Sorangium aterium: one gene and its partner. The protein of the gene in region 2 interacts with the protein of the main gene of each other region in a pairwise test. Links are inferred from orthologs where the notes say so. Each region holds a gene or a part of one and is shown on either strand. Other genes may lie near its edges.

What was found. Proteins that work in one complex are often made in the same cells at the same time.
Region 1: the proteins of POL72_RS49355 (region 2) and ndk interact in binary tests that used the Escherichia coli proteins (3 or more experiments, as listed by UniProt). The link is inferred for Sorangium aterium from one-to-one orthologs.

Annotation. Positions count from the first base shown.
Region 1 is NZ_JAQNDK010000003.1:295,087-300,168, forward strand. What follows is about bases 679-3,609. They hold ndk (nucleoside-diphosphate kinase), read left to right. Parts: upstream 679-1,892; coding sequence 1,893-2,327; downstream 2,328-3,609. Other genes in these bases: POL72_RS25510 (HAMP domain-containing sensor histidine kinase), read right to left, coding at 679-853; POL72_RS25515 (response regulator), read right to left, coding at 860-1,555; POL72_RS25525 (hypothetical protein), read left to right, coding at 2,327-3,220; POL72_RS25530 (2,3,4,5-tetrahydropyridine-2,6-dicarboxylate N-succinyltransferase), read left to right, coding at 3,263-3,609. Also shown: more of POL72_RS25510, read right to left, coding at 1-678; more of POL72_RS25530, read left to right, coding at 3,610-4,138; dapE (succinyl-diaminopimelate desuccinylase), read left to right, coding at 4,135-5,082. UniProt on the Escherichia coli protein: Major role in the synthesis of nucleoside triphosphates other than ATP. The ATP gamma phosphate is transferred to the NDP beta phosphate via a ping-pong mechanism, using a phosphorylated active-site intermediate.
Region 2 is NZ_JAQNDK010000007.1:391,895-397,038, forward strand. What follows is about bases 1,268-4,260. They hold POL72_RS49355 (5-formyltetrahydrofolate cyclo-ligase), read left to right. Parts: upstream 1,268-2,457; coding sequence 2,458-3,063; downstream 3,064-4,260. Other genes in these bases: POL72_RS49345 (phospholipase C), read left to right, coding at 1,268-1,445; mscL (large conductance mechanosensitive channel protein MscL), read right to left, coding at 1,582-2,031; POL72_RS49360 (hypothetical protein), read left to right, coding at 3,080-4,260. Outside these bases: POL72_RS51095 (DUF885 family protein), read right to left, coding at 1-8; more of POL72_RS49345, read left to right, coding at 216-1,267; more of POL72_RS49360, read left to right, coding at 4,261-5,144. UniProt on the Escherichia coli protein: Involved in the removal of 5-formyltetrahydrofolate.

The sequences.
Region 1 (5,082 bases), on a different replicon or contig from region 2:
CGTGGGACACGTTGGCGACGAAATCGGTCCGGATCGTCTCCAGCCGGCGGAGATCGGTGACGTCGTGAAACACCGCGATGAGCCCCGGCTCGGCGGACGCGCCGTCGTGATCCGCGCCCCACGCGGCGAGGGCCTCGCGCTCATCGTGCCCGAGCCGCTCCGGGCCCTTCCGGCGCGACACGCGCACGAGCAGCCGCCTCGGGAGCGTCCGCCCGAGCTCGACCTCGACGTCGACAGGCTCGTCCCGCTTGCCGGCGAGCTGGATCGCCTCGGTGAGCCGCGCGTTGCGGATCGACTCGATGACCGATCGACCGAGCGCGTCCTCGCCGAGGGAGGCCATCGCGCGGAGCGCCCGGTTGGCGAGGAGGATCCTCCCGTCGCGATCGAGCACGAGGACGCCCTCGCTCATCCCGTCGAGGATGCCCGCGAGCAGGGCGCGCTCCGTCCGGACCTCGGCGGTGGAGCGGGAGAGCTCGCTCGAGAGGTGGTTCAGCGCGCGCGCCAGCTGACGCAGCTCGCCCGAGCCGCGCAGCGGGGCGCGCGTCGACAGGTCGCCCTCGGACATCGCCTGCGCGAAGCGGGTCAGCCTCCGGATCGGGCGCGTGACGAAGAAGGCCGTGGCCGCGCCCACCGAGACGGCGACGACGATCACGGTGCCCATGCCGAGCAGCAGGGTGCGCCGTGAGCGAAGCAGGGCGGCGTCGACGGCGGCGCGCGGGCTGTGCTCCGCCAGCAGCGCCGCTTCCATGTCGCGCGCGGCGAGGCGCTCGATCGGGACGCCAGCGACGAGGAGGGCGAGCACCGTCCCCGCCGCGAGCTTCGCGCCGATGCCCAGCCCCCTAAGCAAGCGCATGGGCCCCTAGGCGACCTCGGGCTCGGCGCGGAACCGGTAGCCGACGCCGCGCACGGTCTCGATGTAATCGCCCGCCGCGCCGAGCTTCTCGCGGACGCGCTTCACGTGGGTGTCGACGTTGCGCGCGGTCACGTCGACGTGCGAGCCCCACACCTCGTCGAGCAGGAGATCGCGCGACAGCACGCGCCCGCGGCGATCGTAGAGCATCATGAGCAGGCGGAACTCGAGGGCGGTCAGCGCGATCTCGGCCTCCTGAACCCAGGCCCGGTGCGCGGCGCGATCGACCCGCAGGATGCCGAAGTCGAACTTCTCCGGCGCCGACGCCGGGCTCTCCGAGCGCTTGAGGATCGCCCGGGCGCGCAGGATGAGCTCGCGCACGCTGAACGGCTTGACGACGTAGTCGTCGGCCCCGAGCTCGAAGCCGACGATCCGGTCGATCTCCTCGCCCTTGGCCGTGACCATGATGACGGGCACCGCCGATGTCTGTGGGTTCTGCTTGAGGCGGCGGCAGATCTCCGTGCCCGACATGTCCGGGAGCATCAGGTCGAGCAGGACGAGATCGAACCGCTCCTCCTTGACCGCGCGGAGCGCCGTCTCCCCGCTCCCAGCGGACACCACATCGAACCCTGCCTGACGGAAATTGTAGGTGAGGACGCGCTGCAGGTCGCGCTCGTCCTCCACGATGAGCACGTGGCTCGGCATGGCCGATGTATGTAGCAGCGCATTGTGACAGCTTGATGGCGATCGCGCGTGTCGCGCGTCGCCCTCGCGAGACGGAATTGCGACAAGGACGCGATGGCGCGCGAGCGCGAGGAGAGCGCGGAGAGCCGAGACGGACAACGGGCGGGCGGGATCGGACGTGGCCGATCCGCAACCTGGGGCGCGGCCGGGAGAGCAGCCTGGAGCGGTGTGGCGGGGCGGACAGCGATGACGGAAGCGCGACCAGCCGAGGGATCGTGCAGCGCGGCGGGCTGCGGACTCCCGGGACGGAATGCGTGATGCTTGCAACGCTCGGCGTTTTCGCCTAACTGGGCCGCCCATGGCCCTCGAGCGAACACTCTCAATCATCAAGCCTGATGCGATGGAAAAGAACACGGCCGGCGCGATCGTCGCCCGCCTCGAGCAGGAGGGCTTCACGGTCAAAGCGATGAAGCGCATCCACCTTACCCGCGCGGAGGCCGAGGGCTTCTACGCGGAGCACCAGGGGCGCGGCTTCTTCGACGAGCTCGTGACGTTCATGTCGCGAAGCCCCATCCTGGTGATGGCGCTCGAGCGCGAGGACGCGGTGGCGAAGTACCGCGAGGTCATCGGCGCGACGGACCCGGCCAAGGCGGCGGCAGGGACGATCCGCAAGCTCTACGGGGCGAACGTGGGCGAGAACGCGGTCCACGGGTCCGACAAGCCGGCGACCGCCGCGCGGGAGATCGCCTACTTCTTCGCGGGTTACGAGGTCGCGCCGAGCGCGACGGCCTGATGCTCGGCGAGCGGCTCGCGGCTGCGCTCGGCGCGGCGCGGGACGGCGCGGCAGGCATCGAGAGCTTCGCGCACCTGCTCGGCTCGCGCCGCGTCGGGCCGCGTGGGGTCGCGCTCGCGCTGCCGGAGGTCTGCGAGGGGTGCGCGGCGCTCGTCGTTGCCCTCGACAGCCTGTCCGCGGCGGTCCGCGACGGCTTCGTCGAGACAGACGCCGCCGTGGCGGCCGACGCCGCGGCGGCCGACGCCGCCTGCGCGGTCCTCGGCCACGCGGGCGTCGAGGTCGCGCGCCTCACGGACGAGCTGTCCCGCGCCGCGGCCGGCGCCTCGCCGGCGCGCGGCCCTGGCCGCGGTCGCGGAGATCGCGGCGGCTCCGAGCGCGGCATCGACGCGCGGCAGCGCCTCGGGCTCGAGGCGTCGGTGCGCAGGACGGCCCGGGAGCTGAGCGGCGCGCTGCGCCTGTCCGAGCTCGTGATCGCGACCCTCGAGCTGCGCCCGACGCCGCTCGATCTCATCGACGTGCTCCGCAACTGGAGCGCCGCCCCGGCCGAGGGGCGGCCCGTGGTCGGCATCTCGGTCGCCTCCTCCGACGGCCGGGCCAACGAGGTGGAGGGCGACGTCCGCGCCGTGAGCGGGCTCATGGAGCTCGCTGTCGGCATGGTCAGCGCCGCCGGTGTCGCGAGCCCGCACCTCACCGTGTCCCGCCTCTCGGACGGGCGCTCGGTGGTGCGCATCGCCGAGCGCGGCCCGCGTGAGGGGGCGCCGGCGGTCGCCCTCGACGTGGTGCTGCGCGACGGCGGCGAGCGGGCGGCCGCCGTGGCCCGCGTCGTCGCGCGCCGCGCGCGCATCGAGCTCGTCGAGGGGACGGGCGGGCGCGTCGTCACCATGACGTTCTGACCCCGGTGCCGGTGCTGGCTCGGCCGTGCTAAAGGCGGCGCCATGGCCACCGAAGAATCCATGAAGTCCCTTGTCGAGGCGGCGTTCCGCGACCGCGAGCTCCTGCGCTCGCCCGCGCACGAGGCCGCGGTCCTCCGCACGATCGAGTGCCTCGATCAAGGCCAGCTCCGCGTCGCCGAGCCCGACAAGACCGCGCAGGCGGGCGGCGAAGGCGCGGCGTCCACCGGCGAGGGCGCGCCGCACAGGTGGGTAACGCACGCGTGGATCAAGGAGGCGATCCTTCTCTACTTCTCGGTCCGCGGCATGAGCGTGATGGAGGCCGGCCCCTTCGAGTTCCACGACAAGATCCCGCTCAAGCGCGGCCTCGACAAGGCGGGCGTGCGCGTCGTCCCGCCGGGGACGGTGCGCTACGGCGCATTCCTCGAGCAGGGCGCGATCGTCATGCCCGGCTACGTGAACATCGGCGCGTGGGTCGGCTCGGGGTCGATGGTCGACACCTGGGCGACGGTCGGCAGCTGCGCGCAGATCGGGCGAGGGGTGCACCTCGCCGGGGGCGTCGGCATCGGCGGGGTGCTCGAGCCGCCGGGGGCGCGGCCTGTGATCATCGAGGACGGCGTCTTCGTGGGCTCCCGCGTGATCGTGGTGGAGGGCGTCGTGGTCGAGGAAGAGGCGGTGCTCGGCGCCGGCGTGGTGCTCACCGCGTCGACGGCGATCCTCGACGTCACGGGGCCGGAGGTCGTCGAATACCGCGGCCGGGTGCCTGCGCGCAGCGTGGTGATCCCGGGAACGCGGCCGAAGCGCTTCCCCGCAGGGGAGTTCTCGATCCCCTGCGCGCTCATCATCGGCAAGCGGAGCGAGGCGACGGACCGCAAGGTGTCGCTGAACGCGGCGCTGCGAGATTTCGCGGTGCCGGTGTGAGCGCGCGCGCCGACGCGGGCGCGGCGGCCGCGGCCGATCTCGCGGACACGCTGCTCTGGCTGTGCTCCGTCCCGTCGCCCACGGGCGAGGAGCAGGAGCTGTGCTGCGCGGTGGCGGAGCGGCTCGGTCGGGCCCGGCTCGCCGCGCCGGTGCGCCGCCACGGCGACTCGCTCGTCGTGCAGGTGACGCAGGGCACGGGCGGCCCGAAGATCGCGCTGGCCGGGCACCTCGACGTGGTGCGCACCTCGCACGACGGGCCGCCGCGGATCGAGGGGGATCGCCTCTACGGCCCCGGCGCGAGCGACATGAAATCGGGGCTCGCGCTGATGCTCGACCTCGCCGAGGGAGAGCGGGAGGCGATCGCGGGCGTCGATCTGACGCTCGTGTTCTACGCGCGGGAGGAGGGGCCGTACCTGGAGAACGAGCTCGCGCTGGTCATCGAGCGCGAGCCGGATCTCCGCGCGCTCGATCTCGCTGTGTGCCTCGAGCCGAGCGACAACCGGCTGAGCCTCGGCGCGAGCGGGTCGCTCCACGCTGGGCTGACGTTCCGCGGGCGGACGGCGCACAGCGCGCGGCCGTGGCAAGGGGAGAACGCCATCTACAAGGCAGGCCCGCTCCTGGTCGAGCTCGCTGCGCTCGCGCCGCGCGAGGTCGAGATCGACGGATTCGTCTACCGCGCCGTCACCACGGCGACGATGGCGCAGGGCGGGCGCGGGCGGAACGTCGTGCCGGACGAGTTCACGATGAACCTGAACCACCGCTTCCCGCCTGGGACGTCGATCCAGGAGGCGCAGCGGACCATCGAGGCGCTCGTGGACGGCCGCGCCGAGATCGCCTGGCGCGATCTCAGCCCTTCGGCGCCGCCGCACGCGTCGCACCCGCTCGTCGTCGCGCTGCGCGAGGCGGGCGTCGCCGCGGTCGAGCCGAAGCAGGCGTGGACCGAC
Region 2 (5,144 bases):
AGTGGCACCGCTTTTCGGGGGATGGCGGAGCGCATAGAAAACGTTCGGGCGACCCGGGCGGGGCCCCGCAGCTGGGGCTTGACGTCTTCGAAATGTTTGGATTTTCTTCTCCCCTGGCAGATTGCGGTAGATGAATTCAAGATAGTGAAACCGGCCCTGCGCGGCCGCGTCGGCCGACAGAACGCTGAGCCGCATGGGAAAGCGAGCGGTGGAACATGGCAGACATCCGTCATCTGGTCATCGTGATGCTCGAGAACCGCTCTTTCGATCACATGATTGGTTACCTGCGCAGCACAGGCATGGACGTCGATGGGGTGATCGGCGCGACGAACTCGGACGATAACGGTACGCCGATCACGGGATATCATCTCGAGAGCACGAGAGCCCGGATCCGCCCGCATCATCTACGAACGGACGTCGTGCGGCAGATCAACGGCGGCGCGATGGACGGCTTCGTGAAAGGCTACAGCACGAACAGCCACGTCGCGGAGATCATGAGCTGGTACGACCAGCGCGATCTGCTGACGTACGATAGCCTCGCGCGCCAGTACGTCGTTTGCGACCGGTGGTTCGCTTCGTTCGCGGGCCCGACGTGGCCGAACCGGTTCTTCGCGCTCTGCGGAACCAGCGCCGGGCGCACGGGGAACCTGCAATGGATCGACCGCGCGACGTTCTTCGACCTGTTGCCGGCCGATTCGTGGCGCTACTACTCGCACGACATCGCGTTCTTGCGCACCGTCGAGAAATACAAGGGCCACCGCGGGCTGCCGATCGCGAAGATCTCCTCGTTCTACAGGGCCTGCCGCGAAGGCACGCTGCCAAGCGTCTCGTGGATCGACCCGAACTTCACGCTGGTCGACGTGGACGCGCTGCTGAACTGGGCGAACGACGACCATCCGCCGGCCGACGTGGCGCGCGGTCAGAACCTGATCGCGCGCATCTACAACCACCTCATCGCGAGCCCGGCCTGGCCGCACGTGGCGCTGGTCGTGACCTACGACGAGCATGGCGGGTTCTACGACCACGTGCGCCCGCCGCCGTCGCCCGCGAGCGAGGCGGCGCCGTTCGATACGCTCGGCGTTCGCGTGCCGGCCCTGGTCATCTCGCCGTGGGCGCCGCGCGGCGTGCCGTTCCACGGCACACTCGATCATACGTGCATCGCGCGCACCGCGCTCGAGCTGTTCGCGCCCGATCGCGTGAACGCGCTGAGCCCTCGGGTCACGGCGTCTCCGAGCCTGCTCCCCGTGCTCAGCGAGCCGAGGCCCCGCACCGACCAGCGCCGGCTCGATGGCATCCCGATCCTGGAGACCGCGGTCGCCCCGATCCACATGGGCCCGACCGCTCCACCCGGCTTTCATTCGATGGAGCTCACCGACAGCCAGCAAGAGATTCTGACGCTGAAGAAGGCCGTGCTCGAGGCCGGCGTGCCCGTCGAGAATCATTGAGCCAGAGCGCGGCGCTCCGCTGCCGCGCTCCCCTCCGGACGATACAGGCGTCAACGGGCGCTGCGTCGACGGGGAGCCCGCTCACCGGCGAGCCGCGCCCGCAGCGCCGCCCGCGCGGTGATCTCTCCGTTATGCGTTAGGCGCCCTTCAGAGCCGCCGTGCAGTGCCCGCAGCGCACCGCCTTGATGGGGATGCTCATCGCGCACTCGGGGCACTCCTTCGTCGTCACCTCCTCCGCGCGCTGCCTATGAAGCTTCCCCATGAGCCGCACCAGGAGAAAGACGCAGAGCGCGACGATGAAGAAGCTGACCAGGTTGTTGATGACGACCCCGTACTGGAGGAGCACCGCGCCGGCCTTCACCATCTCCTCGGGGGTCGCGTACGGACCGGGGCCGCTCGGGGGCTTCAGGACGATGTAGTGCCGGCTGAAATCGATGCCGCCCGTCAGGAGGCCTATCGGCGGCATGATCAGGTTATCCACCAGCGCCTTGACGATGTTGCCGAACGCCGCGCCGATCACGACGCCCACGGCCATGTCGACGACATTGCCTCGAATCGCGAACTTCTTGAAATCCTCCCAGAACATCGCTTCCTCCGGCGTCGGGGGCTCCTGCTTTCGCCGTGGCCCCGTTCCGCTGTCGCCTCTCCGCGATCAGGGTGCTGTCTGCGCGGATCGCGCGGTGGCGGCGGTCGCCGCCATCCACGCAGGCGCCGCGGTCGTCGCGAATAGCACGAACGGTGCCACCGGGCTCGTCCGTGGGCTCACCCCGGCCAGCCGCTCGCAATTGCGCCCTCCGCGCGGTCGCTCCCGCTCTCTCCGCCCGCTCCCTGCGCGCACCGAGCCCCCGGCCGTCCCGCTCCCCCGCGCTCGCAGCGCGAGCCGCTGCCCCCGCGCTCGGTGCAAGAGCGCCACACCTGGGGCCAACTGCGCCACCTCCCATCGATTTCGCACATGGCGGTTCCCCGGCCCGGGGCGGCTCTCTAGGATGCGCGCCGGAGGAACCACCGAGCCATGGACCCCGATGCCGAGGCCGCCCTGCGCTACCGCGCCAAAGCCGAGCTACGGAAGCGCGCCCGGGCCGTCCGCAGCTCCATCCCGGCCGAGGCCATCCTCGAGCGATCGCGCCGGATCCAGCGCGCGCTCGCCGAGCTGCCGGCCCTCGCCGCGGCCCGGCGGGTCGCGCTCTTCTACCCGATCGAGGGGCGCAACGAGGTCGACCTCCGGGGGCTCGATCCGCTCCTGCGGGCCCGCGGCGCCCGGGTTGCTTACCCCTCCATCGACCCCGAGTCGCGCGCCATGACCTTCCGCTTCGTCGAGGACCCCGAGGCCATGCAGGAGCGCGGCCTCGGCTTCCGCGAGCCCGACGCGACCGACGAGGAGGCCGCTGCGCTCGACGTCATCGTCGTGCCCGCCCTGCAGATCGATCCGCGAGGGCACCGGATCGGCTATGGCGCCGGCTACTACGACAGCACCCTGCCGCGCTTTTGCCCGCCGGCGCATTCCGTGGGCGTCGTGTTCGACTTCCAGCTCGTCGCCGAGGTGCCGGCGACCCCGGGCGACGTCCCGCTCGGGGCCATCGTCACCGACGCCCGCGTGCTCGCCGCCGAACCGGCCTAGGATGCCCAGGGCACAGGTGGGAGAGGACATCGCGAGCGACAGGCCCGTTCTCGTCGCGGCCATCGCCTCGGGCGCGATGATCGCCCAGCAGGTCGCCGGCCGGGCGACGCGCGACGCCCTCTTCCTCGCCAGCTTCGGCGCGGCCGATGTCCCCAAGGTCATGGCCGCTGGCGCGGTCCTGTCGTTCGGCGCGGTCGTCCTGCTCTCGCGCGCGCTCCTCCAGCTCTCTCCCGCGCGCGTCGTCCCGGCCACGTTCGCCGCGAGCTCCGCGCTCCTCGCCCTGGAGTGGGGCCTCGCCCGGCGCGCGCCCGGCGCCGCCGCCCTTGTCTTCTACCTGCACATCGCCGTCTTCGGCGCGACCCTCATCTCCGCCTTCTGGTCGCTCGTCAACGAGCGCTTCGACCCCCACACCGCCCGCCACTCCATCGGGCGCATCGCGGGCGGCGGGACGGTCGGCGGGGTGATCGGCGGCCTGTTCGCCTGGCGCGCCAGCCGCCTCATCGACGCCCCGACGATGCTCCTCGCCCTCTCCGCGGTGAGCGCGCTCACCGCCTGGGCCACCCACCACCTGGGCGCCGGCCTGGCGCGCGCGGCCGGCGCCGCCGGCGGGGCGGGGCGCACCGAGGTTGAGGTGGCGCGCACCGAGGTTGAGGCCGGGCGCACCGAGGTTGAGGCCGGGCGCACCGAGGTTGGCGCCGGCGGGTCGGGGCTCGCCGCGCTGCGCGACAGCAGCCACCTGCGCGACCTCGGCCTGCTCGTCGGCCTCGGCGCCGTGAGCGGCGCGCTGTTCGACGTCGCCCTCAGCGCCGAGGCGGCCGCCGCGATGACCGACCACAACGCGCTGCTCTCGTTCTTCGCGCTCTTCCACCTCTCGGTGAGCGTGCTCTCTTTCCTTGTGCAGTCGCTCGCCGCCACCTTCTCGCTCGACCGGCTCGGGCTCGCCGCCACCATCGGCATCCTTCCGGCCGCGGTCGTCACCAGCACCCTCTCCCTCGTGGTCGCGCCGCGGCTCTGGGCCGCCTCGATCGTCCGCGCGACCGACGCGGTGCTCCGGAACTCGCTGTTCCGCTCGGGCTACGAGCTCCTCTACACGCCCCTGCCTCCGGACCAGAAGCGGTCGATCAAGACGCTCATCGACGTCGGCTTCGACCGCATCGGCACCGCGGCGGGCAGCGGCCTCGCGATGGGCCTGCTCGTGCTCGCCCCGGGCGGGTCGCTCCCGCTGCTGCTCGGCCTCGGCGCGGCGGCCGCGGGCGTCACGCTGCTCTTCACGCCGCGGCTGCACCGGGGCTACGTCGCCGCGCTCGAGGGCAGCCTGCGCTCCGGCGCCGTCTCGCTCGACCCGACGAACGTCGTCGACGCGACCACCCGCCGCACCCTGAGCGGCACCGTCGACGCGCTCAGCCGCGACAAGGTCCTCGCCGAGCTCGCTGCGCTCCGGAGCGCGGCGGCGCGGCCCGACGTCGGGCGCGGCCCTGCCGACGGCGAGCGCACGTCGCACCCCGGCCCGCCGCTCTCCGGCCGCTCACCGCTCTCCGGCCCCGGCCCCGCGCCGCTCTCCGGCCACGCCCCCGGGGGCTCGCCGCGGCCTCCGGCGGGCGATCGCAGGGGCGTCGACGGGCCGCTGTCCGCGCGCGCCGCCTCGGCCGCGCTGGCGTCGGATCCGGTGCTCGCCGCCACGGCCGACCTCCGCTCCGGTGATCCCGAGCGGATCCGCCGTGCGCTCGTCCGGGAGCCGGATCCCGCGCTCGTGCCGCACCTCCTCCCGCTCCTGGAGCGCGAGGGGCTCGCCTCCGAGGCGATCCGGGCGCTCCGCGCCGTCGCCCCCCGCGCGACCGGCCAGCTCCTCGACGCGCTCCTCGACCCGTCCGTGAGCGTCGCCCTCCGGCGCCGCATCCCGCGGGTGCTCCAGGCCTGTCCCACCCAGCGCGCCGCCGAGGGCCTGATGCTCGGCCTCGCCGACGAGCGCTTCGAGGTGCGTTATCAGTGCGGCGTCGCGCTCGCGCGGCTCCTCCAGCAGCGCGCGCCTGTCCACCTGCGGCGCGACGACGTGATCGAGGCGGCGATGCGGGAGATCGCGA